DNA from 4 places in the Nocardioides maradonensis genome. Region 1 is predicted to be linked to each of the others. Evidence: predicted binding sites of a transcription regulator. Region 1 holds the regulator's gene; each other region holds the start of a gene.

Region 1 (7,463 bases):
CGTGGTCGCCGTACTGGATCCACGGCTGGCGACGGCGCGGTACGGCGGGTTCCTCAAGGCCAGCCTGCCGCCGATGTGGTCGACGACCGACCCGACGGTGGCGAGGCAGGCGCTCGCCCGCCTCGCCGCCGCTGCGCGCTAGCTCGAGACCGCGTCCAGGGTGGCCGCCGGGTTGTCGTCCTGCGAGGTGCCCTGGCAGGTGTACATCCAGAAGCCGGTGGTCCGGTTCCAGCACGTGTAGCGGGTGCCGGCGTTGATCAGCGACACCTCGACCCACGCGACGGTCGCCGGGTCGAAGGCCACCGAGCGCGCCGTGGGGCCGGCCGGGACGACGTCACGGGAGTACTTGCCGTCCTTGGTGTGCACCACGATCGCCGCCTCGACGTCGGAGCCGGTGTTCCCGCCGACGGTGAGAGCGAGGTGGGTCGCCCCGTCGCCCGGCAGGAAGCGCCACGTGGCGGCGCTGAGGTGCGGGAGGCTCGGCGCCCAGTGCTTGCTGGAGCCGCCCAGCAGGCTGCCGGGCGCGAGGGTGCTGGAGCCCGCCAGCTTCGACCCGATGTAGGCGTTGCCCTCGTGGTACCAGGCGCCCGGCCGCCGGTTGGCCACCACGAACCGGCCGAGCTCCTTGTCGAGGCTGGTGCCGCGCTCGAGCAGCGTCTTCTTGATCGCCGCGACCGAGTAGCCGCTCTTGCCGACCGACAGCTGCCAGACCCGGCGTACCAGCGTCGGCAGGATGCCCTGCTTGGTGGGGTAGCGCTCGGTCAGCCACCGGAAGAAGATCCAGGTGCCGTACTGGTGCAGGTAGGCGTTGTTGCCGCTGGCGTTGGAGTACGCGTCCAGGCTGACCGACGGCTTGCCCATCGGGCCGTACGGCAGGTAGCCCCGGTTGTCGTTGATCTTCGTGTAGAGCTCGTCCTCGGCCCAGGTCGCCGTGGCCTCCATCATCCAGGAGTCCTCGTCGAAGTCGTAGGCGAACTGCACGGCGTGGAAGTACTCGTGCGCCGCCGTGACCTCCATGTTCTGCTGCGGCGTGTGGTACGGGAACTCGCTGCGGCTGTAGTTGTTGTCGAGCACGCAGTACGCCGAGACGGCGGGGTGGTTCGTCCCGGAGGCGTCGAACGCCAGCTTCGGGTCGTCGGAGGTGCAGTAGCCGTAGAGGCCCTTGGAGCCGATGTTGCCCAGGTAGATGTCGCGCCGCGAGTCGCCGCCCAGGTGACCGTCGCCGCGGGTCGAGCGGTAGCCGGCATTGCGGTAGACGCTGTCGATGTGGGTCAGCTGCTTGAGAGTGAACTCCACCATGTCCGGTACGCCGTTGTGCGCCTTGCCCGGCCAGCGGCCCGACGCGCCGTTGTCCTCGGGGTCCACGCCGTTGGTGTTGTCGCGCCGCGGACCTGAACCCTGCTTGACGTAGTGCACGCAGATGCGCGAGTTGCACAGCTCGTAGCGGGTCGCGCTCGACCGGTAGCAGGCGTAGTCGCCGGGGCAGCTCGAGCCGCTCGCGGTCGGACGGGCGAAGAAGCGCTCGGCCTCACGACGCTGGCTCGGCGGCAGCGCCGCCTTGGTCTCGGCCAGGTTGCGCAGCGCGATGGTGGCGTCGCCGCGGACCGCCGTGGTGGTCGCGGTGAAGATCTTCTGCACCCGGTCCAGCGCGTGCTCGGCGCGGTGCAGCAGGGCCTGTGGACTGGGATCCGTCGCGTGGCTCTGGGTCGGTGCGGCCTGTGCTCCTGGGGAGACCAGGGCCAGCGAGCCGGCGAGCGTGATGGCGAGGAGAAGCCCGAGAACTGTCCTGCTGCTGCGACGCATGGAACCTTCGACTTTCGAGTGACCGGACACGACACGTACCCGACGACCATACGTGGTCATCGGGTGGCCGCCCGAAGTCGCGGTCTCAGGCCTGGTACGCCGTGGCCCGCACGACGTCCGGGGTGCCGTCGTCCTGGCCGCGGGGCGCGTAGCAGCTGTAGAAGACGGTGGAGAGCGTCGGTGGGAAACAGCTGGTGAACCGTCCCGAGGCATTGACGACCTCGATCTCGACGCTCGCGACCTCGGCCGATCCGAAGTGGAGGCTGAGCGTCGCGTCGCCCTTCGGGGAGAGCGTGATCAGGCGCGAGGACGTGCCGCCGTCCTTCCTCGTGATCCAGAGCGTCGCGGCCCCGCCGCGGCCCGTGGGCGGCAGGTCCAGGTGCACGCGGAGGTGCCAGGCGCGGCTCATCCCGGGCTTCGGGCTGAGCCGCAGCACGCGGTAGCTGAGGTGCTTGAGCGTGAAGCGGGTGACGACGTCCTTGGACCCGGGACCCACGTGGGCCGAGGCCCCCACCGGGGCGGTCGGGTAGTGGTTCGCCCGCGCCTCGCTGAAGTATGCCGTCGGGTGGCGGGCCGCGAGGTCGAACCTGCTGACCGCGGTCGTCAGGCTGATCCCGTGCGAGGCGAGCGCCTTCTTCAACCCGTAGATCGACACGTAACCCGGGGCGTTCGGGTTGGCGTCCGTGTTGGCGTCGAGCTTGCGCCAGATCTGCAGCATCAGGAGCGGGAGACCACCGCTCTGCTCGGTGACCAGCCGCTCGGTGAGGAACCGGAAGAAGATCCACGTGCCGTACCAGTGCAGGCCGGTCACGGTCCTGCGTTCCGTGCCGTAGTCGAGGGGCAGATCGGGCCGGGTGATCGGGCTCATCGCCAGGTACTGCACGTTGTCGTTGATGTCGGTGTAGAGCTCGTCCTCCGCCCAGGTGGCGGTGGCCTCCATGATCCAGTGGTCCTGGAAGAAGTTGTAGCTGAACTGCACCGCGTGGAAGAACTCGTGCGCCGCGGTCACCTCGAGGTTCTCCAGCGGCGTGTGGAACGGGTACTCCGCATGGGCGTAGTTGTTGTCGAGCACGCAGTACGCCGATCCGGCGAACTCGGTGTTCAGGGCGGGGTCGTCGCTCGTGCAGAAGCCGTAGAGGCTGTACCGGGAGAGCTCGCCGAGGTAGATGTCGGTCCTGGCGTCGCCGCCGTTGTCGGGGCTCGACAGGTCGCCGAGCGGCATCCGGTAGCCGGCCGCGGCGTACGTCGTCCAGACGTGCTCCATCGTGGCGAGCACCGAGTCGACGTAGTCGGGCGTGGTGTTCGTGTCCGCGTCCGCGGGGTCGACGCCGTTGGTGGTGTCGTTGTGGCCGCCCGGATCGCCGGAGGCCAGGTCGTAGTGCACGCAGAGCGGGAGGGTGGCGCTGCACTCCTCGTGCTGGGTGCCGGTGTAGACGACCGGGAAGTCCGGGTCGTGGTCGGAGGGGCCCGGCCGGGCGAGGATCCGGTCGGCCTGCCGGCGCTCGGCGGGGGAGAGCGTCGGGTACGCCGCCCGCAGGTCGCGCAGCAGCATGGTGGCGTCCTCGTGCTGCTGCGCCTGACGCGACGGGACCCGGGTGCCGTGGAACAGCAGGTCGGCGCGGGAGAGGGCGTCGGTTGCCTGCGCGTGGGTCATCCTCGGCCGCGCGTGGCCGGCGGCGATGGGCGTGGCGTGCGCCGACTCGCCGACGCCGGTGGCACCGAGGCCGGCGAGCGTCGCGGCGAGGACGAGGGAAAGGACGCGCGCCCGGCCGGAGGTGCGGATCACCTGCTGAATCTAGGGGATGCACACCTCCGCCCGGACCCGGCGCGGAGTAAAGATTGGGGCCTTCGTCAGACCTTGCGGAGCACCGCGGTGACCTTGCCCAGGATCGTGGCGTGGGTGCCGTCGATCGGGTCGAAGGCCGGGTTGTGCGGCAGCAGCCAGACCTTGCCGTCCTTGCGCTGGAAGGTCTTCACCGTGGCCTCGCCGTCGATCATGGCGGCGACGATCTCGCCGTTCTCGGCGGTGGCCTGCTGCCGGATGACGACGTAGTCGCCGTTGCAGATGGCGGCGTCGATCATCGACTCACCGCTGACCTCCAGCAGGAAGAGCTGGCCGTCGCCGACGAGCTGGCGGGGCAGCGGGAACACGTCCTCGACCCGCTCCTCGGCGAGGATCGGGCCACCGGCGGCGATGCGGCCGACGAGCGGCACGTTGCTGGGCTCGGGTGCGGCGTCGTTGATCGAGGTCTCGTCGTACGACGTCTCCGCCATGCTCGAGATCGGCTTGCGCTTCATCAGCGTCTCGGGGAGGAACACCTCGATGGCGCGGGGGAGGTGCGGGTCGCGGCGTACGAACCCCTTGGCCTCCAGCTGGCGGAGCTGGTGGGCGACGCTCGAGGTGCTCGTCAGGCCGACGGCCTCGCCGATCTCGCGCATGCTCGGCGGGTAGCCACGCTTGTCGATGGCCTTCTTGATCGTGGTCAGGATCCGCTGCTGGCGCGGGGTGAGGCCCGTGCCGTCGGGCGGACCGTCGGGAAGCTCACTCACGGGGCGAACAGCCTTCTTGGTCATGGATCGAACGTAACGCCGATCACCGTGGATCTCAAACAGGTGTTCGATGCGGCGTGTCGCGACACGCCGTCGAACACGCGTGCGACGAAATGCCGCGGTTGTGTCGAATGCGTGTTCTATGCTCGTCCATGTGTTCGATCGAACGTCTGATCGAAGCCAGGCCGAGAAGTTGTGTCGGCGGCCTCGGTCAGGGTGAGCGGACACGGACCAGCATCCACTTCCCCGGAGGCCACCATGAGCACGATCAGCTTCAGCCCCGCGTACGTCTCCCGCCCGCAGGTGCGGCTCACCCGCCGCGGCCGGCTCGTCGTCTTCGCGCTCAGCCTGCTGGCGGTGCTCGCCGTCGGCCTCGTGGTCGCCTCCGCCTCCGCCGCGGGCAGCCACTCCGGCACGCCCGACGTGCACGTGGTGACGGTCCAGCCCGGCGACACGCTCTGGGACATCGCGAGCGAGGCGGCCTCGGCGACCGGCACGCAGACCGGTGACATGGTGCAGCGCCTCGAGGACCTCAACCCGATCGAGGACGGCATGGTCTACGTCGGCCAGGAGATCCGCGTCCCGAACTCCTGAGGCGCACGCAGTCTCGTCCGTCGCCTCGACCCCGGCGGACGTAGGGGAAGACGAGGGGCCCGATCCGCATCCGGATCGGGCCCCTCGCGCTGTCCACAGGGTGCGTGGTGAGGCTGGTCGGGCGGGTCGGGTTCGGCGTACGTTCAGGGCAATCCGCCTCGGGAGGGTCCATGAAGCACGTCGTCCTCGCTGTCCTGCTGGTGCTGCTGGTCGGGTGCGGGGGAGACCCGCAGCCCCACTTCTCCAGCGCCCCGCCGACCCTCGTCCCGACCACGACAGCGCCCGCGGTGGAGACGCCGCAGGCGTTCCTGCGGCGGTGGGTGCACGCGATGGACACGATGGAGCGAACGGGGAAGCCTGCTCCATGGGAAGCGCTCAACCTCCGCTCCTGCAAGGACTGTGCGACGGTTGCTGCGACAGTGCGCGGTGTCTATGCCGGCGGCTATCACGTGGCCGGATCTCGCTCGCGTGTGAAATCGGTTGTCCACCTGCGCGGCGGGATCTGGCAGGCCCGCGTGTTCAGCCAGCCCACGGATGTCCTCGATCGAAGTGGTCGGAAGAGGGGTGGATATCCCGGCGGGTGGACGACGCTTCAGGTCACGCTGGTGTGCCGAAGTGGAGCGCTTCGTGTGGCGAGTGTCGTGCGACGGCCGTCGTGACTCGCATTTTGCTTACGATCGTCGCGGCCGTCGCAGCGTCGATCGTGTGGTCGGGTTCTGCTGTGGCTCACGGGCCGGCCGGGGCCTGCGGAGCTGGCGCAACGCTGAGTTACGCCTCGATCGGCTGTGGCGGCAACAGGCACGTCGGCGCGGTCTCCGCGACCGTTGTGGCAACCGCCCCGATCTGCTTGCCGGTCGGTGGCCGTTCCTGCGTGCCGACGGCGTGCGTCAGCCCGTCGCACGATCTCGTCGGAGTGCTGGTGACGACCATCGACTCAGCCGGGGCCACCGACACCCACTGTCGCTACCTGACGTCCCGTGGCCCGACCCCGGGCCAGGTCGCCCAGGCGTTCCGGCGTCTCTCCTGGCCCGCCAGCGTGCTGAAGATCCAGCCCGTCAAGGGCCGCACCCTGGTCAACCTGCGCACGAACTTCTACACGACCAACACCGGCCCCACGACGAGGACCGTGACCCTTCTCGGCCACCGCATCACCATCCAGGCCACGCCGAGCTACCGGTGGACGTGGGGCGACGGCGGCCGGGCGAGCGGGACCAGCGCGGGCGCGGCGTACCCGAACCTCCTGGTGACCCACGTCTACCTGCGCAAGGGCGTGGTCAGGCCGCGCCTCGACACCGTCTACGCGGGGCGGTACCGGATCGGCAACGGCCCGTGGCGCTCGATCCCCGGCACGCTCACGGTCGGCGGCGCGCCGCAACGCCTCGAGGTGACGACCGCCCGGCCCGTGCTGGTGAACCCCTACGAGTGCGTCAACGCGCCGCGCGCTTGCCGCCCTTCGGCGCCTCCGGGTCGCGCTTCTGGCGCTGCTCGGGGGCGTGGGTGATCCCCAGTGCCCGTGACACCCGCACCACGAGCATCAGGCCGAGGAACAGGCAGGCGACCGCGCCGAGCGAGGCCAGCACGAGCAGCGCCCAGGCTCCGGACGAGCCGTCCTTGCGGGCGGTGGCGCCGATGTCGATCGCGGCGTACACGAGGTATCCCCAGGCCACGACGCACGCGGTGATGGCCACGGCCAGGCCGAGGAGGGCAGGGCTGAACCGACGCGCTTCCCGAGCGCCCGCACGCTTCCCTCCGGCCACAGGCGACATTGTGACTGATGGGGCGTGACACGCCGTACGCGCGCTGCCCGAAAGCCCTGAAATGATCCCTGACCTGCGCAAACGCGTCGGTACGACGGCACCTGCCGAATCACCCCCACCCGGGTCTTGCCTCGCTGGTGCCACGGGCGTACGGTTACCACTACATCTAGTAGTTACACCGGTGTAGTTCTCCACATCTAGTCCACAAAGGACCCCGTGGAGTTGCACAGGTCACTGCCGGATCTCCACAGCGGAACACCGGTAGTCCACCGGTTCATCCACAGGCTCAGCGCTTCGGAAGGGGGACCATCATGCACTGCCCGTACTGCAAGCACTGCGACACCAAGGTCCTCGACTCCCGGGTCGCCGACGACGGGTCGAGCATCCGCCGGCGCCGGGTCTGCCAGAGCTGTGAGAAGCGGTTCACGACCGTCGAGCAGATGCAGCTGACGGTCCTCAAGCGCAGCGGCACCAACGAGCCGTTCAACCGCGACAAGGCCGTCGCCGGCGTCCGCAAGGCGTGCAAGGGCCGGCCGGTCGACGAGGACGCGCTGGCGCGCCTGGGCCAGGAGGTCGAGCACCAGCTCCGCCTGGCCGGCAGCCCGGAGATCGCCGCCCACGAGGTCGGCCTCGCCATCCTCGCTCCGCTCCGCGCGCTCGACGAGGTCGCCTACCTGCGCTTCGCCAGCGTCTACCGCGGCTACGAGTCGGCCGACGACTTCGAGGCCGAGATCGCCCTGCTCCGCGCCGAGCGCGAGC
Region 2 (7,463 bases), on a different contig from region 1:
GACGACGTCGACTCCAACCGCCCCGCCGACCGACCGCGGATCCGCACGCGTCCGGGCCGGGGCCGGCATGACGGCCGCCGTGCTGCTGATCGCCCTCAACCTCCGCCTCGCCGTGACGAGCGTCGGCGCGCTCATGGACCGCCTCGGCGACCAGGGCGTCTCGACCGCCACCCAGAGCGTCCTCACCTCCCTGCCCGTGCTGTGCTTCGCGGTCGTCGGCGCCACCGCGCTCGGCGTGACCCGACGGCTCGGGATCCACCGCGGCCTGGAGATCTCGCTGGTCGTGCTCGCCCTCGGCCTGGTCCTGCGCGTCCTGGACGGCACGCCGGCGCTGATCCTCGGCACCCTGGTCGCCTGTGCCGGCATCGCGCTGGCCAACGTCCTCATCCCGGCGGTCGTCAAGGAGCACTTCCCCGACCGCGTCGGCGTCATGACCGGCGCCTACAGCGGGGTCCTCTCGATCGGCTCCGCGCTCGGCGCCGCCGTCACCGTCCCGATCGCGGACGCCGGCGGCAGCTGGCGGATCGGCCTCGGCGCGTGGGCGCTCGTCGCCGTCGCGGCGGCGGTCGTGTGGGCGCCGTACTGCCGCGGTCGCGACCACACGCGCTCCACCGAGCGGGGAGCGTCGCTGTGGCGCAACCCGACCGCGTGGGCGGTCACGGTGCTGTTCGCGACGCAGTCCACCTATGCCTACGTGATGATGAGCTGGCTGCCGAGCATGTACGCCGCCGCCGGGTTCAGCGAGCAGAAGTCCGGCCTGCTGCTGGCCGTGAGCATCCTCATCGGCGTCCCGTTCTTCATGCTCGCACCCACCGTCGCGGGCCGGATCGGGCACCAGGGTCACCTCGTGGCGGCCCTGACCGCGGTCATGGCGGCGGGGTTCGCCGGCATGTGGCTCGCGCCTGCCGAGGGCGCCTGGCTGTGGGCCGCGCTGCTCGGCGCGGGCGGTGCGGTGTTCCCCGTGACGCTGTCCTTCTTCGGGCTGCGCACCGCCACCGCCGCTGACACCGCCGCGCTGTCGACGATGGCGCAGAGCGTGGGCTACCTGCTGGCCGCGAGCGGCCCGTTCCTCGTCGGCATGCTGCACGACGTGAGCGGCAGCTGGTCGCTCCCGTGTGCGCTGCTGGTCGGCCTCGGCCTGGTGCAGGCGACCGCGGGCTACTTCGCCGGGCGCCCGGTCACCATCGGCGCCGAGAGCTAGAGACGCTTGCCGAACGCACGCAGCGTCGGGTACTCCGCGTAGTGCCCGAAGCCCGGGATCGCGACGTAGCCACAGGCCTCGTAGAGCGCGATCGCCTCGGGCTGCAGCGGTCCGGTGCTCAGCACCGCCACGTCGTGCCCGGCCGCGGCGGCGGTGCGCTCGAGCGCAGCCAGGACCTGCCGGGAGAAGCCGGTACGACGCGCCTCGGGGATGACGTACATGCGCTTGATCTCCACCGCGCTCGACCCGCCGAGCTCGCGGTTCTCCGAGACCCGCCACGCTCCCGTCGCGACGGGTACGCCGTCGGCGTACCCGACCAGGAAGAGGCCGCCGGGCGGGTCGAACTCGGTCGGGTCCACCCGGCTCTCGTCGGGTGATCCGTAGCGGTCGACGTACTCCTGCTGGACGCGCGCGACGAGCATGACCGCGTCGGGGTGCGCGTAGCCGGTGACGCGCAGCTCGAGCTCAGGCAAGCGTCGCGCCGCAGTTGTCGCAGAACTTCGCGGTGGCGTCGTTGCGGGTGCCGCAACCCCGGCAGAACGGGCCCTCGGCGGCCACGCCGAGGTTGCCCAGACCCTTGCCGGCCGTCAGGAACTCCAGGCCGTCCTTGGCGACCGGGGCGACCTCGCCGGCGGCGTACCGGAGACCGACTCCCAGGAAGCCGGCCCGCGCCATGCCCATGCCGACGGCGAACAGGACGAAACCGCCCATGAACATGCCCATCTGCGAGAGCGGGGCGGAGTCTCCGTCGTAGTGGGCGAAGGAGATGAACCCGCTGATGCACACCACGAGGCCGACCACCGCCAGGATCGGACCGAGGATCCGGAAGGTGGTGCGGACGCTGGTCTGGTTGCTGAGGCCCGGGTTGCTCATGGCTTCTCCTGGAGAGAGGGGGTGTCGGCGAGGATATGCCCGTCCCGTCCGGCGTTCAGACCTGGTCGCCGGAACGATTTTCGGGCTGTCAGACTGGGCCCGTGACCGAGATCCAGATCCCTGCAGAGCTCAAGCCCGTCGACGGCCGGTTCGGTGCGGGTCCGTCCAAGATCCAGACCAGCCACCTCGACGCGCTCGCCGCGACCGGCGACCGGCTGATGGGCACCTCGCACCGCCAGGCACCGGTGAAGAACACCGTGGGCCGGGTGCGCGAGGGCCTCGCCGCGCTCTTCGACCTGCCCGAGGGCTACGAGGTCGTCATCGGCAACGGTGGCGCCACGGCGTTCTGGGACATCGCCGCGTTCGGCCTGATCGAGAAGAAGTCGCAGCACCTCACCTTCGGTGAGTTCTCGTCGAAGTTCGCGAGCTCCGTCAAGGCCGCTCCGTGGCTGGACGCCCCCTCGGTCATCTCCTCGGACCCGGGCTCGCGGCCCGACGCGGTCGCCGAGGCCGGCGTCGACGTCTACGGCTGGGCGCACAACGAGACCTCGACCGCCGTGATGGCGCCGGTGGTCCGGCCCGCCGGTGCGAACGAGGGCGCGCTGGTCCTCATCGACGCGACGTCGGGCGCCGGCGGCCTGCCGGTCGACCTCACCGAGGCCGACGTCTACTACTTCGCGCCGCAGAAGTGCTTCGCCTCCGACGGCGGCATCTGGTTCGGCCTGTTCAGCCCGGCGGCGATCGAGCGCGCCGAGCGGATCGCCGCCTCCGACCGGTACGTCCCGCCGTTCTTCGACCTGAAGACCGCGATCGACAACAGCCGGCTCAACCAGACCTACAACACGCCGTCGGTCGGCACGCTGTTCCTGATGGCCGAGCAGCTGGACTGGATGAACGCCAACGGCAACCTGGCCGGCATGGTCAAGCGGACCACGGAGTCGTCCAACGCGCTGTACGGCTGGGCCGAGCGGACGTCGTACACCACGCCGTACGTCACTGACCCGAGCCACCGCTCCCTCGTCATCGGCACCATCGACTTCGACGACTCCATCGACGCGGCGCAGGTCGCGAAGGTGCTGCGCGCGAACGGCATCGTCGACACCGAGCCGTACCGCAAGCTCGGTCGCAACCAGCTGCGCATCGCCATGTACCCGGCGATCGACCCGTCCGACGTCGAGCAGCTCACGAAGTCGATCGACTACGTCGTGGGCGCTCTCTGACCTAGCCTTCGGGCATGCCGCTCTCCCGCCGTTCCCTGTTGACGGCGGGAGGCGCCTTTTTGGGGGCAGGTACGGCGGCCACCGCGGTCGGCATCCAGACCGAGGTGCTCCCCGGCCGCTCGTGGGTCTACCAGCACCTCGGGATCAACGGTGCGACCGGCGCAGTGCCCGACGTGGAGATCGGGCCGGTGGTGAGCGGTTCGTTCGCCTCGGCCGCCCGCGGCGTCGACGTGGGCTGGTCGATCGCCCACCCGCCGCACATGGCCGACCGGCGGCTGCCCGTGGTCGTGGCGCTGCACGGCCGCGGCGAGAGCCACACCAACGGCATGTCGCGCGACCACGAGGCGCTTCCGTGGTTCCTCGCGGCGGGCGTCGCCGCCGGCGTACCTCCCTTCGCCATCGCCACCGTCGACGGCAGCGAGACGTACTGGCACGACCGCGCCTCGGGCGACCGGGCGGGCACGATGGTCGTCTCCGAGCTCCTGCCGCTGCTGGCGAAGCGCGGGCTCGACACCTCGCGGATCGGGTTCATCGGCTGGTCGATGGGCGGCTTCGGCGCCCTCCACTTCGCGATGCAGCTCGGCGCCGCCCGCGTGGCTGCGGCCTGCGCGCTCAGCCCGGCGATCTGGCCGTCGTACGACGTCACCACGCCCGGCTCCTTCGACGACGAGGCCGACTTCGACGCCAACACGCCCTTCGGCCGCCAGCCCCAGCTGGACGGCATCCCGGTCCGCATCGACTGCGGCGACAGCGACCCCTTCTACTCCAACGTCAAGGCCTACCGCGAGGGCTTCACGACCGCGCCGGCCGGCGGGTTCGCGCTGGGTGCCCACAACTCCAAGTACTGGCGGCGGGTCCTGCCCGCCCACATCGCCCTGCTGGGCGCCTCCCTCGCCTGAGCCCCCTCTCGGGCCGGTCGTTGGTTGAGTAGCCGCGAGCGCCAGCGAGCGGCATATCGAAACCAACGCCACGGTGGTCGAGGAGGTTGCGCAGCAACCATCACGAGACCCGGCGACATGCTCTCGGGGCCGGTCGGTGGTGGTCGCGCCGCTACCGACTATGGGTCACCCGACCCATAGCCCGTAGGCGCCCGACCCTCACGTCCTGCGGTGGAACCGGACGTCGCCCGAGGCCAGCTTGGTCATCGTGTACCGGGTGTCGTGCGCCCGATGATGGTGGTGCGAGCAGAGCAGCACGCCGTCGGCGAGGTCTGTTCTGCCGCCTTCGGACCACGGCTTCAGATGGTGCGCCTCAGTCCAGGCCGCTGGAATCGAGCAGCCCTCCGCGCGGCAGCGTTTGTCCCGCAGACACATGGCCTTGCGCTGATGGGGCGCATACCGGCGTCGACCGCGATCGAGTCGGGGACCAGGGCGGTGATCTTCGTGGTGCCGTCGCCACGACGTTGGAGCTTCACGCTGCACTTGTCGCGGACTGCTTGTTCCTCACGTTCGAGTGCTTTGCCGAGCTCGGCCTCGGCGATGTCGGGGGCGACGACTTCGAGGATCTTGGTTCCGAGGACCCGCAGGTCGCGGAGGGTCGTAGGTCTGGGCGAGCTTGAGGAGGTGCTTCTCGGCTCGGGTGCGGGTGAGGTCGTCGACCTCGTCCGAGAGCTTGTCGATCGCGCGGATGATCACCCGCGCCTGCGCCGGGTTCACCTGGCCGGTGCGCATCGCGGCCGCGGTCAACGGATGGGCGACGAGATCTCCGGCGAGGTGGAGGTCGGCGCGCGCGGCCTGGGCGGTCACCCGTGCGGCGTGGGCGTACCAGGTCCCGGCGTCGCGGGCGGCGTGCTCCTCGGCGACATCCGATGCGTTGGCGAGGAGCCGCAGCTCGAGCTCGGCGGTCTCGGCCTTGACCCGGGCGAGGGTCAGGAGGACTTCTTCCTTGTCGCGGGTGCGCAGGTAGTCGACGGGCATCTCCGCGACCGAGCTCAGGGCCTTCTCGAGGTCTCGTGCGCAGGCAAGGATCGGGTGGCAGAGCACCTGTTCCACGGTCATCGAGACTCCCGAGATAGAGCTTGATCAACTACCTCGATGATACCAAGAATCGAACAGATTATCGAGCGTTTTCACGAGTATCTTCGCAGGTCAGGGCATGTTTGGTGGCGGCCGCGAAGCGGCGGCGCGGGCGAAGCCCGTGCCGACTCCGCGCCGTACCAGCCGACCGGTAAGGACCCGCAGTCAAGGATCGCGAAGCGACCGCGTAGCGGCGCCGAAGGCGTCCTTGACGGCGGGGACCGGTCGGCTACGGTGCGGCCGCCACCGACCGACCCCGAAGGAAGCAAGGGTTGGTTTCGACACGCCGCTCGCTGGCGCTCGCTGCTACTCAACCAACGACCAGGCAGCTGGCGCTCGCGGCTACTCGACCAACGACAAGCTCACCCGGCACGAGTCCCCCTCCCCCACCCCGTTCGCCACCCGCACCGCCTTCTTCACGGGCAGCACGTAGGTCTTCTCCTCGGCGCTGGGGAAGACGGACGTGCGCCAGGTGACCGGCCCGATGGCGACCTCCACCCGCACGCTGCCGAAGCCCTTGCCGGGCGCAGCGACGTCGGAGATCTCGTCGGCGACGTCGAAGGGCAGGCTCACGAAGAACCAGCTCTCCTGCGCCTTCCAGCGCCACAGTTCGGCCTCGAACTCCCAGGTCACGCACCGATCATCCCGCGAGCAGCCGCAACGTGGCGCGTTCGAGTGCCTCCTGCCGCTCGTCGGGGCCGGCGAAGCGACGACGCACGGCTGCCCGGATCGTGCGGCCCTCCTCGTAGGCGTCGACCACCCGGGGATCGACGTACGCCGATCGGGCCAGTGCCGGTGTGTTGCCGAGGTAGTCGGCCACCTCCCGCATGGCGGCCGCGATCGCGCGCCGCGCGGCCACCTTGCCCGACGACGCGTCCGGCGCCTCGGCGAGCGCAGCCGCGGCGAGGACGGTGCCGTGCCACGTGCGGAAGTCCTTGGCGCTGGCCTCGGCACCGACCACCGACCGCAGGTAGTCGTTGACGTCGACCGGTGTGAGTGACTGCCAGGTCCGGCCGTCGCGCCAGGCAAGCAGCGCCGGGGTCGGCCGCCCGGCGCCGGCGCATCCTCTCGACCTCCTCCACCACCGCGGGGTCGTCGATCTCCACGTGGTGCTCCACCCCGGACTTCCCGGTGAGGTCGAACTCGAGCACCCCGCCGCGCCGTCGTACGTGCCGACGCTCGAGCGTCGTGAGGCCGAAGGAGCCATTCTCGGCGGCGTAGACGTCGCTCCCGATCCGGAAGCAGCCCAGGTCGAGCATCCCGCACGGCCACCGCGCACGCGGCAGCCGAATCCAAAGTCCCCGACCCGAGGTCCTCGCGCACCCGCTCCCGCAGCCGAGGCAGCCGCCGGCCGAAGCGCACGACGCGTTCGTGCTTCTCCGCGGACCGCTGCTCGACCCAGCGCGGGTGGTAGAGGTACTGGCGCCGACCCGCGTCGTCGACGCCGACGGCCTGCAGGTGGCCGTTGGGGTGCGGGCAGATCCAGACCTCGCGCCAGGCGGGCGGGATCACGAGCGACCGGCACCGCTCGGCGTCCTCGCCCGAGAGCCGCGAGCCCTCCTCGTCGAGGAACACGAACCCAGCGCCGCAGCGACGGCGGGTCCACCCCGGCTGCTGCGGCGACGTACGACGAAGACGACCCGGCACGCGACGCCAGTACCCAACCGAACGTGGCGCAACTTCGGGATGTACGCCGCCGCGCCCGCTGCGAGCCTCGAAGCACCCTCCCTCCCGACCCTCCCGGAGTCCCTCATGCGTGTGCGCCACCACCTCCCGCTCCTGCTCAGCCCCGTGCTCGCTCCCCTCCTCGCCCTCGCCGGTACGACGGTCACGGCGGCCTCCGCCTCCGCGACCACCGCCCTCGACGGCACCGTGCTCTACCACCTCGGCGACGACGTCTACGCCACCAACGGCACGAGCACCCGCCGGCTCACCACCGACGGCTCGACGCCGGCCGCCGACGGCACAGGCAGCACCGGCTACCTCTACCCCAGCGAGTCCGACGACGGCTCGGTCGTCGTGGTCGCGCGCAACCAGGACAAGGTCAACGCGAGCGACGGCCAGCACTACCTGCGCGGCTTCCTGTGGGTGCTCAACGCCTACGGCCACGTGGTCCGCAAGATCAACCCGCCGCAGTACGCCTACAACGGCGGC
Region 3 (7,463 bases), on a different contig from region 1:
TCTTCCCCTTGAACCTCATTGAGCGCTACCTGGCGGGAACAGGGGCGGAGTACCTCGGGCGGACGTCGATGTCCTTCGGGTACAGGCTGCGGGCGGCTGCGTCCTCGTAGGTGACGATCTCCTGCTGGACGAGTTGGGAGAGGGTCTGCTCGAGGGTGACCATGCCGTCCTGCGCGCCGGTGACCACCGAGTTGCGCAATTGGTGGGTCTTGCCCTCCTTGATCAGGTTGCGCACGGCCGGCGTTGCAGTCAGCACCTCGTAGGCAGCGACCATGCCCCCACCGATCCGCGGGATCAGCCGCTGGTAGACGACGCAGCTCAGTGCGGCGGCGAGCTGAACCCGGATCTGGGCCTGCTGCTCAGCTGGGAAGACGTCGATCATGCGGCCGATCGACTGCGCGGTGTCGTTGGTGTGCAGGGTGGCGAAGACCAGGTGGCCGGTCTCGGCCACGGTGAGGGCGAACTGGATGGACTCAAGATCACGCATCTCACCGACGAGCAGGACGTCGGGATCCTCGCGAAGGACGGAGCGCAGCGCCTTGTTGAAGGAGCCGGTGTCGGTGCCGACCTCACGCTGGTTGACCGCGGACGTCTTGTGGTCGTGCACGTACTCGATCGGGTCTTCGATCGTGATGATGTGCGCGCCGCGGTGGGTGTTGATGTGGTCGATGAGCGAGGCGAGTGTCGTCGACTTGCCGGAACCGGTAGGTCCCGTCATCAGGATCAGGCCCTGGTGGCGCAACGCCAGGTCGCGGAGCGCCGCAGGTAGGCCGAGCTGGTCGGGGGTCGGGATCACACGCGGGATCATCCGCAGGGCTACGGCGGTCAGCCCTCGCTGGGTGAAGGCGTTACCGCGGATCCGCGCGTGCTCCCGCCAGGAGAAGGAGAAGTCGTACTCGTGGGCCTTGTCCCAGTGCCCGGCCTGCTCCGCTGTGAGCACCTGACCGAGGAGACCCTCAGTATCGTCGCCGGTCAGCACCCTGGCGTCGGGTACCGGGCGCAGGTTGCCGTCGACGCGGATCATCGGCGGAAGGCCAGCGGTCAGCAACAGATCCGTGCCCTTCGCCTGCCAGAGAGCGTCGAGTAGATGGTCGACGTCGGCACCGATCTGGTGCAGGTGCGCGTGCATGCTGACCCCTCGAGAGGTGAGTTGGTGACGGTGGTGGTGCAGTGTCGAAGCCGAGAAGAGGGCCGCCGTGTGCCGACGGCCCTCTCTAAAGTCGGATCAGGGGCAGACGATCGATGCGGCCGGCAGCTGGCCGGTGGCGCTGATGGCGTCGGCCGCAGCGATGTGGGAGGCACCCGACGGGTCGGAGTGCAGGAAACCGTCCGTCACCAGACCGTGGACCGTCGCCGGGTATGCGCCGTTCGAGGCGAAGTCAGCTTCGATGGCGGTCTGGACAGTCTCGACCTCCGCCTGGCACGCGACCTTCTTGCTGTTGTTGGTCACGCCGCGGACGGAGAAGACGACGATCGCGGCGAGGACACCGAGGATGATGATGACGATGAGGAGCTCGATGAGCGTGAAGCCGTCGTCAGCGGAGCGGCGGCGCTGGTTCTGCAGAGCACGAAGCATGTGAGTTTCCCCCTGGGAAGTGTTGTGCGAACTGTTGGCTTCCCGAGAGATTTCGTAGGAAGACTGGCACCGGGATCCGGGGGTCCGTAGCAGAACCGGGATTTCTTTACAATGCGCAATTCCCAGGTTTTTTGCGGCGTTCAGTGCTTCGTCATCCGCACCCGCGTGACCGCACTTTCGGGGCCTTCGGGACGGGCGAAATCTTGCACGGAAGTGCACGCATCGGGCTTGTTTCCGGGGCGCTGTGTCGGTGAGGTCGCGGGTTTCGATACGCGCTCGCTCGTTCCTCGCTCGCGCTACTCAACCAGCGACCTCCGGCTCGTTCCTCGCCTTGTTGGTTTCGATACGCCCGGCGCGACTTCGCAAGCTCAGTCGCGACGGGCTACTCAACCAACGAACGGGGCGACGGGCTACTCAACCAGCGACCTCCGGCGGTCGGTCACTCCATGGTGGCGATGATCGCGGCGAGGTCGGCGGGGGTGGTCTGGGGGTTGACGATGGCGAAACGGGTGCAGACCTGGCCGTGGTGCTTCGTGGGGGTGACGAAGGCGAACTGGTCGGCGAGGAGGCGCTTGCTCCAGGCGTCGTAGTCGGCCTCGGTCCAGCCGATGCGCTCGAAGATCAGCACCGACAGGTCGGGCTCCACCAGCAACCGGAGGAAGGGCGCCTGCTCGATCAGGTCGCGGCCGGCGCGGGTGACCTCGAGGGTGCGCTCGACGGCGGCGACGTACGCATTGGTGCCGTTGACGGCGAGCGAGAACCAGAACGGGAGGCCGCGGCCACGGCGGGTGAGCTGGATCGCGAAGTCGCTCGGGTTCCACTCCCCCTCGACCGTCACCGGGTCCAGGTAGCCGGCGCGCTGGGTGTGCGCGGCGCGGGCCAGGACGGGGTCGCGGTAGAGCAGGGCACAGCAGTCGTACGGCGCGAACAGCCACTTGTGCGGGTCGACGATGAACGAGTCGGCGCGCTCCACCCCCGCGAACAGCGAGCGGACGGAGGGGGCGGCCAGCCCAGCGCCGCCGTACGCACCGTCGACGTGGAACCACCAGCCGTGCTCCTCGGCGACGTCCGCGAGGCCGGCGAGGTCGTCGACGACGCCGAGGTTCGTGGTGCCGGCGGTGCCGACGATCGCGAAGACGGCGTCCCGCTGCGCCTGCGTCGCACCCGCCAGCCAGGCGCGTACGACGTCCCCCGTCAGCCGGCCGCGGCGGTCCCCCGGCAGCAGCACGACGTCGACGTCCATCACCGACTCCAGTGCGTGCTTCACCGACGAGTGCGTCTCGTCGGTCAGCAGCACCGCCCACCGTGGCGGGCGGGAGCCGCGCCGGTGCTGGGCGGCCGCGCGGGCGGCGACGAGCGCGGAGAGGTTGCCGATCGTGCCGCCCTGCACGAAGACTCCCCCGGCCTCGGCCGGCAGCCCGGCCAGGTCCGCGACCCAGCGCAGCGCCTGGTTCTCCGCGAAGACGGTGCCCGAGCCCTCGAGCCAGGAGCCGGCGTACACCGAGGATGCGCCTACGAGCATGTCGAACGCAGCCGCGGCCTTGCTGGGTGCGCCGGGGATGAAGGACAGGTAGCGCGGGTGGTCCACCGACAGGCAGGCCGGGCCGAGCGTCTCCTCCCACAGCCGAGCGGCCTCGCCACCCATGCCCGCGGGAGTGATCGTCTGACCGACCTCGCTCAGCAGGTCCTCCGGCGTCCGCGTCGTGTCCAACGGGGCAGCCATCTCCAACCGCTCCTGCGACATGCGCAGCAGCTCCCGGACCAGCGCGGCCACCGCATCGTCGTACACGTGCACGTGGCGACTCTAGGACGCCGCGGGTGACGTGGGCGGGAGCACAAGCACCGGAAACCGTCTCGGATCCGAGACGCGCCATTTCATGGTCCCTTCACGGCCTGGTTCGTACGGTCGGGGCATGTTCGACCTGACCGTGCTGTGGGGACCCACCCAGGAGGGCTGGTTCGGCGACGTCAACCGGTTCGCGATCCACACCGCCTGGTTGCACACGCCCGCCCGCCTCTTCGCGCAGTACGGCGTCGCCGTTTTCGCCGTGCTGCTGCTGGTGTCCTGGCTGCTGGCGCGGCGGACCGGCGACGCGCGACGCGTGGCGGCCGCGCTGTGGGCACCGTTCGGCGTCCTCGTCGCGGTGGGGCTCAACCAGCCGATCTCGAACGGGGTCGCGGAGGCGCGGCCGTACACGGTCTTCCCCCACGCCCTCACGCTCGTGGCTCGCTCCACCGACTTCTCCTTCCCCAGCGACCACTCGGTGATGGCAGGCGCCGCCGCCGTCGGCGTGCTGCTCGCGAACCGCCGGCTCGGCCTCGTCACCGCCGCCCTCGCGGTCCTGATGGCCGCCACCCGCGTGTACGTCGGCGCCCACTGGCCGCTCGACGTCGTCGCCGGACTGGCCATCGGTGCGGGCTTCGCCCTGGTCGTGTACGCCGTGGTGCGGCAGCTCCTGGTGCGGATCGTGACGCGGCTCGGGGAGAGCCCGCTGCGGGTGCTGGTCCGCTGAGCGTTCTCGCGGGTCGCTGCGGTCGACGAGGAGGTTGCGCGGCAACCGCCACGCGACCACCGCCATTGCTTCCTTCGGGGCTGGTCGGTGCCCTGACCTGCGAAAATGCTTGTGAATAACCTCGCTCATCTGTTCGATCAGCGGTATCATCGGAGGTAGTTGACCAGCCTCATCTCGGGAGCTTGCGATGACCGTGGACCAGGTGCTCTGCCACCCGATCCTCGGCTGCGCCCGCGACCTCGAGAAGGCCCTGCAATCGGTCGCGGAGATGCCCGCCGAGTACCTGCGGACCCGGGACAAGGAGGCCGCGCTCCTGACCCTGGCACGGGTCAAGGCAGAGGCCGCCGAGCTCGAGCTGCGGATCCTCGCGGCCGCCTCGGACGTGGCCGAGGAACATGCCGCCCGTGATGCCGGCACCTGGTACGCCCACGCCACCCACGTGACCGCCACCGTGGCCCGCGCCGAGCTGCGGTTCGCCGAAGCGCTCCAAGCCCACCCGCTCACCGCGGTCGCGATGCGCGCCGGTGAGGTCAACCCCGCCCAGGCCCGGGTCATCATCCGGTCGATCGACAAGCTCTCCGACGACGTCGACGAGCTCACCAAGGCACGGGCTGAGAAGCACCTCATCCAGCTCGCGGGCACCTACGACGCGAAGGACCTGGAGGTCCTCGGCACGAAGATCCTCGAGGTCGTCGCCCCCGACCAGGCCGAGGCTGAGCTCGGCAAAGCCCTGGAGCGTGAGGAGCAAGCGGCCCGCGACAAGTGCTCCGTGAAGCTTTCGCGTCGAGGTGACGGGACCACCAAGATCACCGCCCTCCTCCCCGACTCCATCGCGGAACGTCTGACGGCCTATCTCGATGCCGAGGACTCACCGAGGGTCGTGAAGAGCAGGAGCCGTGGTGAGGCGTTCTGCCGGCTCCTGGAGAACCTCGACCCGAACCGGCTGCCCGACCACGGTGGCGACGCCACCACCGTCATCGTCACTACCACGCTCGATGCCCTGAAGAGCGACCTCGGATCGGCGATGCTCGGCTCCACCGTGATCAGCGCGTCCGAGGCCCGCCGGCTGGCGTGCACCGCGAAGATCATCCCGGCCGTGCTCGGCGGCAGGAGCGAGGTCCTGGACCTCGGCCGGGCCCAACGCTTCTACACACCACCGCAACGCAAAGCCATGCGGCTACGGGACAAGCGGTGTCGCGCCGAGGGCTGCACCATCCCGGCCGCGTGGACGGAAGCACACCACCTGAAGCCCTGGTCCCACGGAGGCAGGACCGACTTCGCCGACGGAGTCCTCCTCTGCTCCCACCATCACCACCGAGCCCACGACACCCGGTACACCATGACCAAGCTCGCGACGGGCGATTTCCGATTCCACCGCCGGACGTAGACCAGCGACGATCGCGAGTTACACGTGCCTGGCCTCTATGGGTCAGGTGACCCATGGGGTCGAGCGCCCCGAGACGCACCGCTCTTTCCGTGGCGGCCGCGGAGCGGCGGCGCGGGCGAAGCCCGTGCCGACTCCGCGCCGACCAGCCGACCGGTAAGGACCCGCGGTCAAGGCCGGCCGAAGGCCGCCGCGCAGCGGGGCGAGCGCAGCGAGCAGCCTTGACAGCGGGGACCGGTCGGCTACGGTGCGGCCGCCCCAGACCAGCCCCGTGGGAAGCAACAGGCGTGGTCTCGTGACGGCCGTGGCCGGCCTCCTCGACCACCGCTCGACATCCGTTTCTCGAACCCGCGCTCGGGTACCGCGCATCGGTGCGGGCTTCGCCCTGGCGGCGTACGCCGTGGTGCGGCCGCTCCTGGTGCGGATCGTGACGCGGCTCGGGGAGAGCCCGCTGCGGGTGCTGGTCCGCTGAGCACGGAACGCACCCGAGCGCCCGGTAGCGGCTGCCCCCAGCCCGCCGCCACCGGGACGATTCAGTCTGGCCCCTGCGGGCCGGTGGCCGCTACGCCTTGGTGAGAACCTGGCTGATCCTGGTCTGCGCCGAGAGGTTGCCGACCTTGTCGTAGGAGCGCGCCTGGACGAGCAGCGTGCCCTTCCGGAGCCCCGCGATCCTCGGCGCCTGCCACTTCCCCGCCGCGACATCAGGGAACGCGGGCCAGACGTCGGTGGTCGTGAGCGTCTTCTGCAGGTTGGCGTAGCCCTTCGACCACCTGCGGGTCGAGTAGTCGTAGCCGTACCAGATCCCCGCGCGTCGCTCGAGCACGATCACGATGGCCGTCCTGGCGCCGCTGCCGGTGTCGAAGGCGGTGCCGTGCACGACGGGCCACGCACGCACGTGGGAGCGCTGGGCGGGCGACGGCCACGCGATGTGGATGGTCGGCTTCGACGAGTCCATGGTGACCGTGATCGTGGGCAGGTCGATGATCGCCGGGTTGCCCGCCTCGTCCGTCAGTCGCACGGTGGGGTGGTACGTGCCCGCTGCGATGTAGTCCAGCTGGTGGGTGATGTCCGGGCCCCACGCGACGTAGCCGGAGCCGTCCCCCGGGTCGATCTCCTGGGTGATGTTCGCAGGAGACGAGGTGTCGTCGCTGACGCCCATCCTGGTCACCGTGACCGCGACGGCGTTGACCACGCCGCCGACGTAGTCCTGGGTGTGGTCGACCGAGAAGACACCGGTCGGCGGAGTGGTGTCGGCGGCGAGTGCCGGCGAGGCGATGCCGAGAGCGAGAGCGGCCGCGGCGGCCGTGGTGAGGGCGCGACGAAAGACGGACATGACGACTCCAAGAGGGCGCGTTCGAGTGGTGAGTTCCCGAGCAGAGGCCGGCTGGTCACGGGGAGTCCGCCGACGCCGGGCGCCGAGTCGATCCGTGGTCCGAGGCTACGACCAAGACGCCCGCAGCGCAGACGAACGCCGTTATCAGAGCGCGCCGGCCTAGACAAGTCCACGATTTCAACGAACGACCGGGGAGCGGCGGTCGTTGGTTGAGTAGCCCGAGCCGCCAGACGAGGGCGTATCGAAACCAACGGCTCTGCCGCTGTCGCTGGTCTCGATACGCCTCCTCGGCTAACGCCTCGTCGGCTGCTCAACCAACGACAGAGCGCCGTTTCTCGAACCCGCGCTCGGGTACCGCGCTCCCGTGAGGCGATTTCCCGTACTGCTGGCGGCGCTGGTGGCGGGGTTGCTCCTCACCGCGTGCGAGCCGAAGAGCCCGGACCGCGCCGAGTGGCGCGACGACGCGTACTACGCGGTGTCCGACACCTCGTCCGCGGTGGCGACAGCGACCCTGGTCGTCCGTCAATTGACGTTGGGCAAGATCCAGCAGAGCTATGCGCAGGTGGTGCTCGTCGCCGCCGAGGACGCGGCGGGCACGCAGTCCAGCTCGTTCGGGGCGCTGCAGCCGGCGCCCGTGGACACCGCCCGTTACCACCA
Region 4 (7,463 bases), on a different contig from region 1:
GGGCGTGGTGCTCTGCCGTGAGCTCACCCTCGGAACCCCCGGCTGGGCCTCGCTGATCTCGGTGGTCTACCTGGTCGCCCTGGGCCTGGCCGGTCTCGCCGTCGTACGACGCCGCCTGGAGACCCTGCTCCTGACCTGATCTCCCCGGTGCTTGGCAGGAAACCGCGTGTCGCCCGGATCCTGCCGTCCGCGATCCTGGGTGCGTGACGATCGCACCTGACACCAAGGACTGGACCTGGGTCCTCGAGAAGGCCTGCCCGGAGTGCGGGTTCGACGCCTCCGCGGTGGGCGGTGCGGAGATCGCCGGCGCGATCCGCGCCAACGCGGCGTTCTGGGCGCAGGCACTGACCCGGGAGGGCGTGGAAGCACGGCCCGAGCCGGGCGTGTGGTCGCCGGTCGAGTACGCCTGCCACGTCCGCGACGTGCACCGCGTGTTCACCGAGCGGCTCGCGCTCATGCTGACCGAGGACGACCCGCTCTTCGCCAACTGGGACCAGGACGAGACCGCGCTCGCCGAGCGCTACGACCTGCAGACCGCTGCCGCCGTGGCGCCGGAGCTGGCAGCGGCCGCGGAGGCGGCCGCGAGCGCCTACGAGAGCGTGGCCGCGGACCAGTGGGACCGCCCGGGCCGGCGCAGCAACGGCAGCGTCTTCACCGTCACCACCCTCGGCCGCTACCAGCTGCACGACCTGGTCCACCACCGGTGGGACCTGAGGGGCTTGCCGGTGGTTGAGTAGCCGCCGCGAGGGACGAGCGGCGGCGTATCGAAACCACCCCACCTGCAACGATGGACTCGTGCGGCACACGGAGTTCTGGGAGCGGATGGACCACCACCTGGGTCCGTCGTACTCCCGCACCTGGGCGAGCACCGTGGTGATGGCCGCCCTCGACGGCCGCACCGCCGAGCAGGCCCTGGCCGACGGCTGGTCGACCAAGGAGGTCTGGCGCGCGGTCTGGGAGATGCTCGACCTTCCTGCCTCCGAACGCTGAACCCGCAGCGCGCCAGCGGCCTACGATCAGCCCATGCTGGTCGAGCGCGAGGCCCAGCTCGGGTTGCTGCGCTCTGCCCTCGGTGGCGACGAGGGCCGCTTGGTGCTGGTCGCGGCCGAGGCCGGCTCCGGCAAGACCTCGCTGCTCCGGGAGTGGACCGCAGAGGTGGCGGTCCTCGGCGACCGCCCGGTCCTGTGGGGCGGCTGCGACAGCCTCCGGACCGCCCGTCCGCTCGGGCCGGTCCTGGACTGGGGACGGGCCGCCGATCCTGACCTGGTCGAGCGGATCCGTGCGGGAGCGCCGCTGTCCGAGGTCCTCGAGCGCACCCTCGCGACCCTCGAGCGGCTGCGGCCGGTCGCCGTGGTCGAGGACGCGCACTGGGCCGACGACGCCACCGTCGACCTGCTGCTCTTCCTGGGCCGTCGGGTCGCGACGACCGGTGCCGTGCTCGCCGTGACCTACCGCAGCGACGAGGTACGGCGCGGGTCGCCCCTCGCCCTGGTCCTGGGCGACCTGGCGGGCGCGGCGCCGCTGCGGGTGGCCGTCCCTCCACTGAGCGTCCGCGGGGTCGCGGAGCTGGTCGCCGCGGAGGGCCACGGCGTGGCGGCGGAGTCCCTGCACCGGCGTACCGGCGGGAACGCGTTCTTCGTCACCGAGTGCCTGGCTGCGCCCGAGGCCCTGCCGGACACGGTCCGCGACGCGGTGCTGGTCCGGTTGCACCGGCTGAGCGGGCCGGCGATCAGCGCGGCCGAGACGGTCGCGGTGTTCCCGGGCTCCGTCGAGCGCACGGTGGCCGAGCAGCTGGGCGCCGATCCGGACGGCCTCGACCTGGCGGTCGACGACGGCCTGCTCGTCGAGGACGGTGGGCGGCTGGCCTTCCGGCACGAGCTGGCGCGGCTTGCTGTCGCCGACGCCCTGCACAGCGCGGACCGCCGCCGGCTGCACGCCGAGGCGTTGCGCCTGGTCGAGGCGATGGTGCCGGTCGACGAGGCGCTCGCGGTCCACCACGCCGTCGAGGCCGGGGACACGGTCGCCATGGTCCGGCACGCCCCGGCGGCGGCCGACCGCGCCGAGGTAGCCGGCGCCCGGCGCGAGGCGATCGCCCACCTGGAGCTGGCGCTCCGGGTCGGCAGCTCGCTTCCCGTCGCCGAGCGCTGCGCGCTCCTCGCGCGCGTCGGCGGTCTGCTCGACGAGGTCGGTGACCACGCCCGCTCCGTCGACGCGTACGACGAGGCACGCGCGCTGGCCCCGGACCGACGTACCGCCGCGCGGCTCCAGCTCCGCGCCTGGAACCCGCTCAGCATGGCCGGACGTCTGGGGGAGGCGTCGGCGCGGCTCGACGACGCCATCACGCTCCTGGACGGGGAGGAGTCGGCGCCCGAGCTCGCCCTCGCCTACGCCCAGCGGTGCTCGCTGCTCATGCTGAGCCGCCGGCTGCGTGCGGCGCGGGAGTGGGGTGACCGGGCGATGTCCCTCGCCGTCGACGCGGGCGACGCCCACACCCTCGCCTACGCGCAGATCCAGAGCGGGGTGGCCCTGTTCATGGCCGGCGACGCGGACGGCTTCGAGCGCGTCGAGGCCGGTATCGAGGGGGCGCGGTCGCTCGGCGCCGCCGGCCTCGTGGCGCACGGCCTGAGCCAGGTCGGCTGCGGCGGCGGCGAGATCCGGGAGTACGACGGCGCGATCCCCGCGCTGCACCGGTGCATCGAGTACGCCGACGCCCACCAGGTCCACGGCCGCGGCAGCTACGCCCGGGCGTGGCTCGGGCGCTGCCTCGTCGAGATCGGCCGCTGGGACGAGGCGACCGTGCTGCTGTCGGGCCTGCTCGCGGCACCGCGCACCACCGGCGTGACGAGGCTGACCGCCCTCGCCGCGCTCGGCCGGCTGCGCGCGCGGCGCGGCGACCCCGACCCGTGGTCGCCGCTCGACGAGGCGCTCGAGCTCGCGCGGCCGACCGGCCACCTGCAGCGGCTCTGGCCGGTCGCGGCGGCGCGCGCCGAGGCTGCCTGGCTCGCCGGGCGGGTGCAGGACGAGGTGCCGCTGGTGGTGGACGTGCTGGACCTGGCCCGCGGGCTCGACCAGCCCTGGGCGACGGGGGAGCTGACCTGGTGGGCGGTCCGCGCCGGCGTACCCACCGAGGTGACGGGGGAGCTCGCGGAGCCCTACGCGCTCTCCCTGGCCGGCCGTCCCGCCGACGCGGCACGTGCCTGGCGCGCGCTGGGGTGCCGGTACGACGCCGCCGACGCGCTCGCCTGCAGCTCTCTCGACGAGGACCAGCTCGAGGCGCTCGACCTGCTCCAGCGGGTCGGTGCCCGGCCGGCCGCGCAGCGACTGGTCGAGGCGCGGCGTGCGGCGGGCCGGCCCGTGCCCCGCGGCCCCAACGCGACGACCCGCGGCAACACGGCCGGGCTGACCGCCCGCGAGCTCGACGTGCTGGCGCTGGTGGCCGGCGGGCTGAGCAACCCCGAGATCGCCGAGCGCGCCCACCTGAGCGTGAAGACCGTCGGGCACCACGTGTCCCACATCCTGGCGAAGCTCGGGGTGGCCAACCGGACCGAGGCCGCGGCTGCCGCGACCCGGCTCGGCCTGGTCCCGGACCCGGGCCAGACATAGGGCATCTGCCCGATGTGAGGGGTGGCGGTGTGGTGCGAGCGTGGGTGCACGACGTACCACCCATCCCGCCATCCCAGGAGGAAGACATGCCCCGCTACCTGATCGAGCGCGAGCTGCCCGGAGCCGGCAAGCTCAGCGACGAGGAGATCCAGGCCATCTCGCAGAAGTCCAACGACGTGCTGTCCACCATGGCGGGCCGCGCCCACTGGGTGCAGAGCTACGTCACCGACGACGCCATCACCTGCGTGTACATCGCCGAGAGCCCCGAGGCGGTGCGCGAGCACGCCGCGGCCGGCGGCTTCCCGGTCACGAACATCCGGGAGGTCGGCCGGGTCATCGACCCGATGACCGGCGAGTGACGGGCCCGCGCCGGTCGTGGTGGGGACGGCCGGCGCGACACGCCGGTCCGCCTTGCCGTGCGTCGAACAGATGTTCGTCTAGTCTCATCCGTAACGACAGGGACCACTTCCTGTCCACAGGTACGACGTCGGACGAGCTCGTCCACAACCACGACCCGGCTGATCAGGCTGTGTCGGGACCTCGCTCTAGCGTCGCCGATGTACCTGGCCCACACCACGGATCAAGGAGATCTCCCATGGCTGGCGACGACCGCTTCAAGGCACTGGACACCGCACTGCTCAACATCGAGAAGGCCTACGGCAAGGGCTCGATCATGCGCCTGGGTGACGACACCCGCGCACCTCTCGACGTCATTCCGACCGGCGCCATCGCGCTCGACGTCGCCCTCGGCATCGGTGGCCTGCCGCGTGGCCGGGTCGTGGAGATCTACGGTCCGGAGTCCTCCGGAAAGACGACGGTCGCCCTGCACGCGGTGGCCAACGCCCAGCGCGCGGGCGGCATCGTGGCGTTCATCGACGCCGAGCACGCGCTCGACCCGGAGTACGCGAAGAACCTGGGCGTCGACACCGACGCCCTCCTGGTCAGCCAGCCCGACTCCGGTGAGCAGGCGCTCGAGATCGCGGACATGCTGATCCGCTCCGGCGCGCTCGACCTGATCGTCATCGACTCCGTGGCCGCGCTCGTGCCCCGCGCCGAGATCGAGGGCGAGATGGGCGACAGCCACGTCGGTCTGCAGGCCCGCCTGATGAGCCAGGCGCTGCGCAAGATGACCGGTGCGCTCAACCAGTCCAAGACGACCGCGATCTTCATCAACCAGCTGCGCGAGAAGATCGGCGTCATGTTCGGCTCGCCCGAGACCACGACCGGTGGTCGCGCGCTGAAGTTCTACTCCTCGGTCCGCCTCGACGTGCGCCGCATCGAGACCCTCAAGGACGGCACCGACATGGTCGGCAACCGCACCCGGGTCAAGGTCGTCAAGAACAAGGTGGCCCCGCCGTTCAAGCAGGCCGAGTTCGACATCATGTACGGCCAGGGCATTTCCCGCGAGGGCGGCCTGATCGACGTCGGCGTCGAGGCCGGCCTGGTCCGCAAGGCCGGTGCTTGGTACACCTACGAGGGCGACCAGCTCGGCCAGGGCAAGGAGAACGCCCGCAACTTCCTCAAGGACAACCCCGACCTGGCCAACGAGCTGGAGAAGAAGATCCTCGAGAAGCTCGGCGTCACGCCGACCGTCGAGGACGAGCTCTCCGACGAGCCGATCGGCGTAGATTCGTTCTAGGCGCGAGCGCGTCGCCGCTGCGGATCTGATGGCGCGAGCGTGTCGCCGCTGATGCTCGCTCGCCGTCCTTGCGGAGCTCGCCCCCTCCGGTCGCTCGTTCCTCGCTCCCTCCGGGACCGAGCTCCGCGCGCACGGCCTCGCTCGCGCGGCGCCGCGCTGCCGCGCACGCAGTTGGCCTTCGTAGGTCCCGCCTTGGTCTGGCGGCAAGACCTGCGTAGCGGCGGTACGACCTGAGGAGGTGGACCTGATGGCGGAGTTCGACACCCGGGGGCCTGAGGAGCTTCCTGAGGCCGATCACGAAGAGGTGGCCCGGAAGATCCTGCTCGACCAGCTGACCGGGCAGGCGCGGAGCCGGCACGAGCTGGCTGCGCGCCTGGCCAAGTGCAACGTGCCCGAGGAGATCGCGGTGCGCCTGCTCGACCGGTTCGAGGAGGTCGGGCTGATCGACGACGAGGCGTTCGCCCGGGCTTGGGTCGACTCGCGGCAGCGCACCCGCGGTCTGGCCCGCCCGGCGCTCGCCCAGGAGCTGCGGCGCAAGGGCATCGACGACGAGACGACGCGGACGGTGCTGGCCGAGGTCGACCGCGAGGACGAGGCCGACACCGCCCGCGCCCTGGTCCGCAAGAAGCTGCGCACCATGGGTGGTCTCGCGCCGGAGGTCGCCACGCGACGCCTGGTCGGGATGCTCGCCCGTAAGGGCTACGGCTCGGGCATGGCGTTCGCGATCGTCCGTGAGGAGCTCGGGGCAGAATGGCCCGGTGACGACTGACGCCGGTCCCGAGCGCGAGACCCTCACCTACGAGCTCTTCGGGACCGCGGTCCGCGACCTCGCCCAGCAGGTCGTGGACGACGGCTACGAGCCGGACATCGTGCTCGCGGTCGCACGCGGCGGGCTCGGTCTCGCGATGGGGCTCGGCTACGCGCTCGACGTCAAGAACCTCTCCGCCGTCAACGTCGAGTTCTACACCGGCATCGACCAGCGCCTGGACGTCCCGATGATGCTGCCGCCGACCCCGGCCGCCATCGACCTCACCGGGATGAAGGTCCTCATCGCCGACGACGTGGCTGACACCGGCGGCACGCTCGAGGTCGTCCGCGACTTCTTCGCCGACCACGTCGCCGAGGCGCGGACGGCCGTGATCTACGAGAAGCCCTGGACGGTCATCCACCCCGAGTATGTCTGGCGCCGGACCGAGAGCTGGATCGAGTTCCCCTGGTCGTCCCAGCCGCCGCTGGTGCGCCGCTAACCTTCGGAGCATGTCGCTCGAGCACCTCACCGAGAAGCTCCGCCTGCCCGACGGCCCGTTCGCCCTGGCGGACTACCCGACCGACACGACGCCGGGCTTCGACGGCGACAAGGAGGCGGGGGAGCAGGCGCTGCTCGACCTCGGCCCGGAGCTGCTCGACCTGCAGACGAAGATGTTCGCGCACCGCGGCCGCCCGACAGCCCGCAGCGTCCTGCTCGTGCTGCAGGGCATGGACACTTCCGGCAAGGGCGGCGTCCTCAAGCACACCGTCGGCCTGGTCGACCCGGTCGGTGTCCGGATCACCTCCTTCAAGGCGCCCACCCCGGAGGAGCGGTCGCACGACTTCCTGTGGAGGATCGAGCGCGCCGTGCCGGAGCTGGGCTACCTCGGCGTCTTCGACCGCTCGCACTACGAGGACGTCCTGATCGCCAAGGTCCGCGAGCTCACCGACGCGAGCGAGATCGAGCGGCGCTACGGCGCGATCAACGAGTTCGAGCAGCGCCTGACCGACGAGGGCATCACTGTCCTCAAGTGCATGCTGCACATCTCGCCTGCCGAGCAGAAGGCGCGGCTGCAGGCCCGGCTCGAGGACCCGACGAAGTACTGGAAGTACAACCCCGGCGACGTGGACGAGCGGCAGCTGTGGACCGAGTACGCCGCGGCGTACCAGACCGCCCTCGAGCGCACCCACACCGAGCACGCCCCGTGGTACGTCCTACCGAGCGACCGGAAGTGGTACCGCAACCTCGCCATCGCGCACCTGCTCCGCCACGCCCTCGACGGCCTCGACCTGGACTGGCCGGCGCCCGACTTCGACCTCGAGCACGAGCTCGAGCGGCTGGCCGAGGACACGATCTCGTGAGCCTTCCCGAGGTGCGCGTCATCCGCTACGTCACCCCGCTCCGCGAGGGCGGGAGCCTGCCCGGGATCGTCGAGGCGGACGACCTCGGCACCTACGTGTGCAAGTTCCGCGG

Evidence for each region. Region 1 encodes LexA, which represses DNA repair genes until DNA is damaged. Its sites were predicted from a motif close to TCGAACANNTGTTCGA; they were not measured.
Region 2: ACYVAQ_RS12850 (DUF222 domain-containing protein) is a predicted target of LexA. The motif match lies at 5,341-5,356, and genes of this name have one in related genera.
Region 3: ACYVAQ_RS08600 (HNH endonuclease signature motif containing protein) is a predicted target of LexA. The motif match lies at 4,211-4,226, and genes of this name have one in related genera.
Region 4: recA (recombinase RecA) is a predicted target of LexA. The motif match lies at 4,025-4,040, and genes of this name have one in related genera.

What each region holds. Positions count from the first base shown of each region.
Region 1 is NZ_BAAHAZ010000010.1:189,607-197,069, forward strand. It holds gene ACYVAQ_RS14025 (ATP-dependent DNA helicase) at 1-142, shown strand, start outside; gene ACYVAQ_RS14030 (MXAN_6640 family putative metalloprotease) at 139-1,803, opposite strand; gene ACYVAQ_RS14035 (MXAN_6640 family putative metalloprotease) at 1,889-3,589, opposite strand; gene lexA (transcriptional repressor LexA) at 3,655-4,377, opposite strand; gene ACYVAQ_RS14045 (LysM peptidoglycan-binding domain-containing protein) at 4,612-4,947, shown strand; gene ACYVAQ_RS14050 (hypothetical protein) at 5,867-6,448, shown strand; gene ACYVAQ_RS14055 (hypothetical protein) at 6,375-6,704, opposite strand; gene nrdR (transcriptional regulator NrdR) at 7,016-7,463, shown strand, end outside.
Region 2 is NZ_BAAHAZ010000009.1:157,527-164,989, forward strand. It holds gene ACYVAQ_RS12820 (MFS transporter) at 1-1,201, shown strand, start outside; gene ACYVAQ_RS12825 (GNAT family N-acetyltransferase) at 1,198-1,674, opposite strand; gene ACYVAQ_RS12830 (zinc ribbon domain-containing protein) at 1,667-2,074, opposite strand; gene serC (phosphoserine transaminase) at 2,176-3,294, shown strand; gene ACYVAQ_RS12840 (alpha/beta hydrolase) at 3,309-4,193, shown strand; gene ACYVAQ_RS12845 (HNH endonuclease signature motif containing protein) at 4,392-4,607, opposite strand; gene ACYVAQ_RS12850 (DUF222 domain-containing protein) at 4,737-5,291, opposite strand; gene ACYVAQ_RS12855 (DUF1905 domain-containing protein) at 5,652-5,942, opposite strand; gene ACYVAQ_RS12860 (hypothetical protein) at 5,950-6,270, opposite strand; partial or broken gene ACYVAQ_RS12865 (DNA topoisomerase IB) at 6,443-6,568, opposite strand; partial or broken gene ACYVAQ_RS12870 (hypothetical protein) at 6,807-7,079, opposite strand; gene ACYVAQ_RS12875 (fibronectin type III domain-containing protein) at 7,062-7,463, shown strand, end outside.
Region 3 is NZ_BAAHAZ010000006.1:101,081-108,543, reverse strand. It holds gene ACYVAQ_RS08625 (GspE/PulE family protein) at 1-19, opposite strand, end outside; gene ACYVAQ_RS08620 (type IV pilus twitching motility protein PilT) at 26-1,129, opposite strand; gene ACYVAQ_RS08615 (prepilin-type N-terminal cleavage/methylation domain-containing protein) at 1,226-1,576, opposite strand; gene ACYVAQ_RS08610 (pyridoxal phosphate-dependent decarboxylase family protein) at 2,016-3,371, opposite strand; gene ACYVAQ_RS08605 (phosphatase PAP2 family protein) at 3,490-4,089, shown strand; gene ACYVAQ_RS08600 (HNH endonuclease signature motif containing protein) at 4,277-5,476, shown strand; gene ACYVAQ_RS08595 (hypothetical protein) at 5,769-5,945, shown strand; gene ACYVAQ_RS08590 (hypothetical protein) at 6,036-6,806, opposite strand; gene ACYVAQ_RS08585 (hypothetical protein) at 7,171-7,463, shown strand, end outside.
Region 4 is NZ_BAAHAZ010000011.1:96,638-104,100, reverse strand. It holds gene ACYVAQ_RS14565 (ABC transporter permease) at 1-139, shown strand, start outside; gene ACYVAQ_RS14560 (DinB family protein) at 204-737, shown strand; gene ACYVAQ_RS14555 (DUF3046 domain-containing protein) at 796-990, shown strand; gene ACYVAQ_RS14550 (ATP-binding protein) at 1,024-3,603, shown strand; gene ACYVAQ_RS14545 (DUF4242 domain-containing protein) at 3,690-3,962, shown strand; gene recA (recombinase RecA) at 4,199-5,242, shown strand; gene ACYVAQ_RS14535 (regulatory protein RecX) at 5,490-6,011, shown strand; gene ACYVAQ_RS14530 (phosphoribosyltransferase) at 6,001-6,489, shown strand; gene ACYVAQ_RS14525 (PPK2 family polyphosphate kinase) at 6,500-7,351, shown strand; gene ACYVAQ_RS14520 (HipA family kinase) at 7,348-7,463, shown strand, end outside.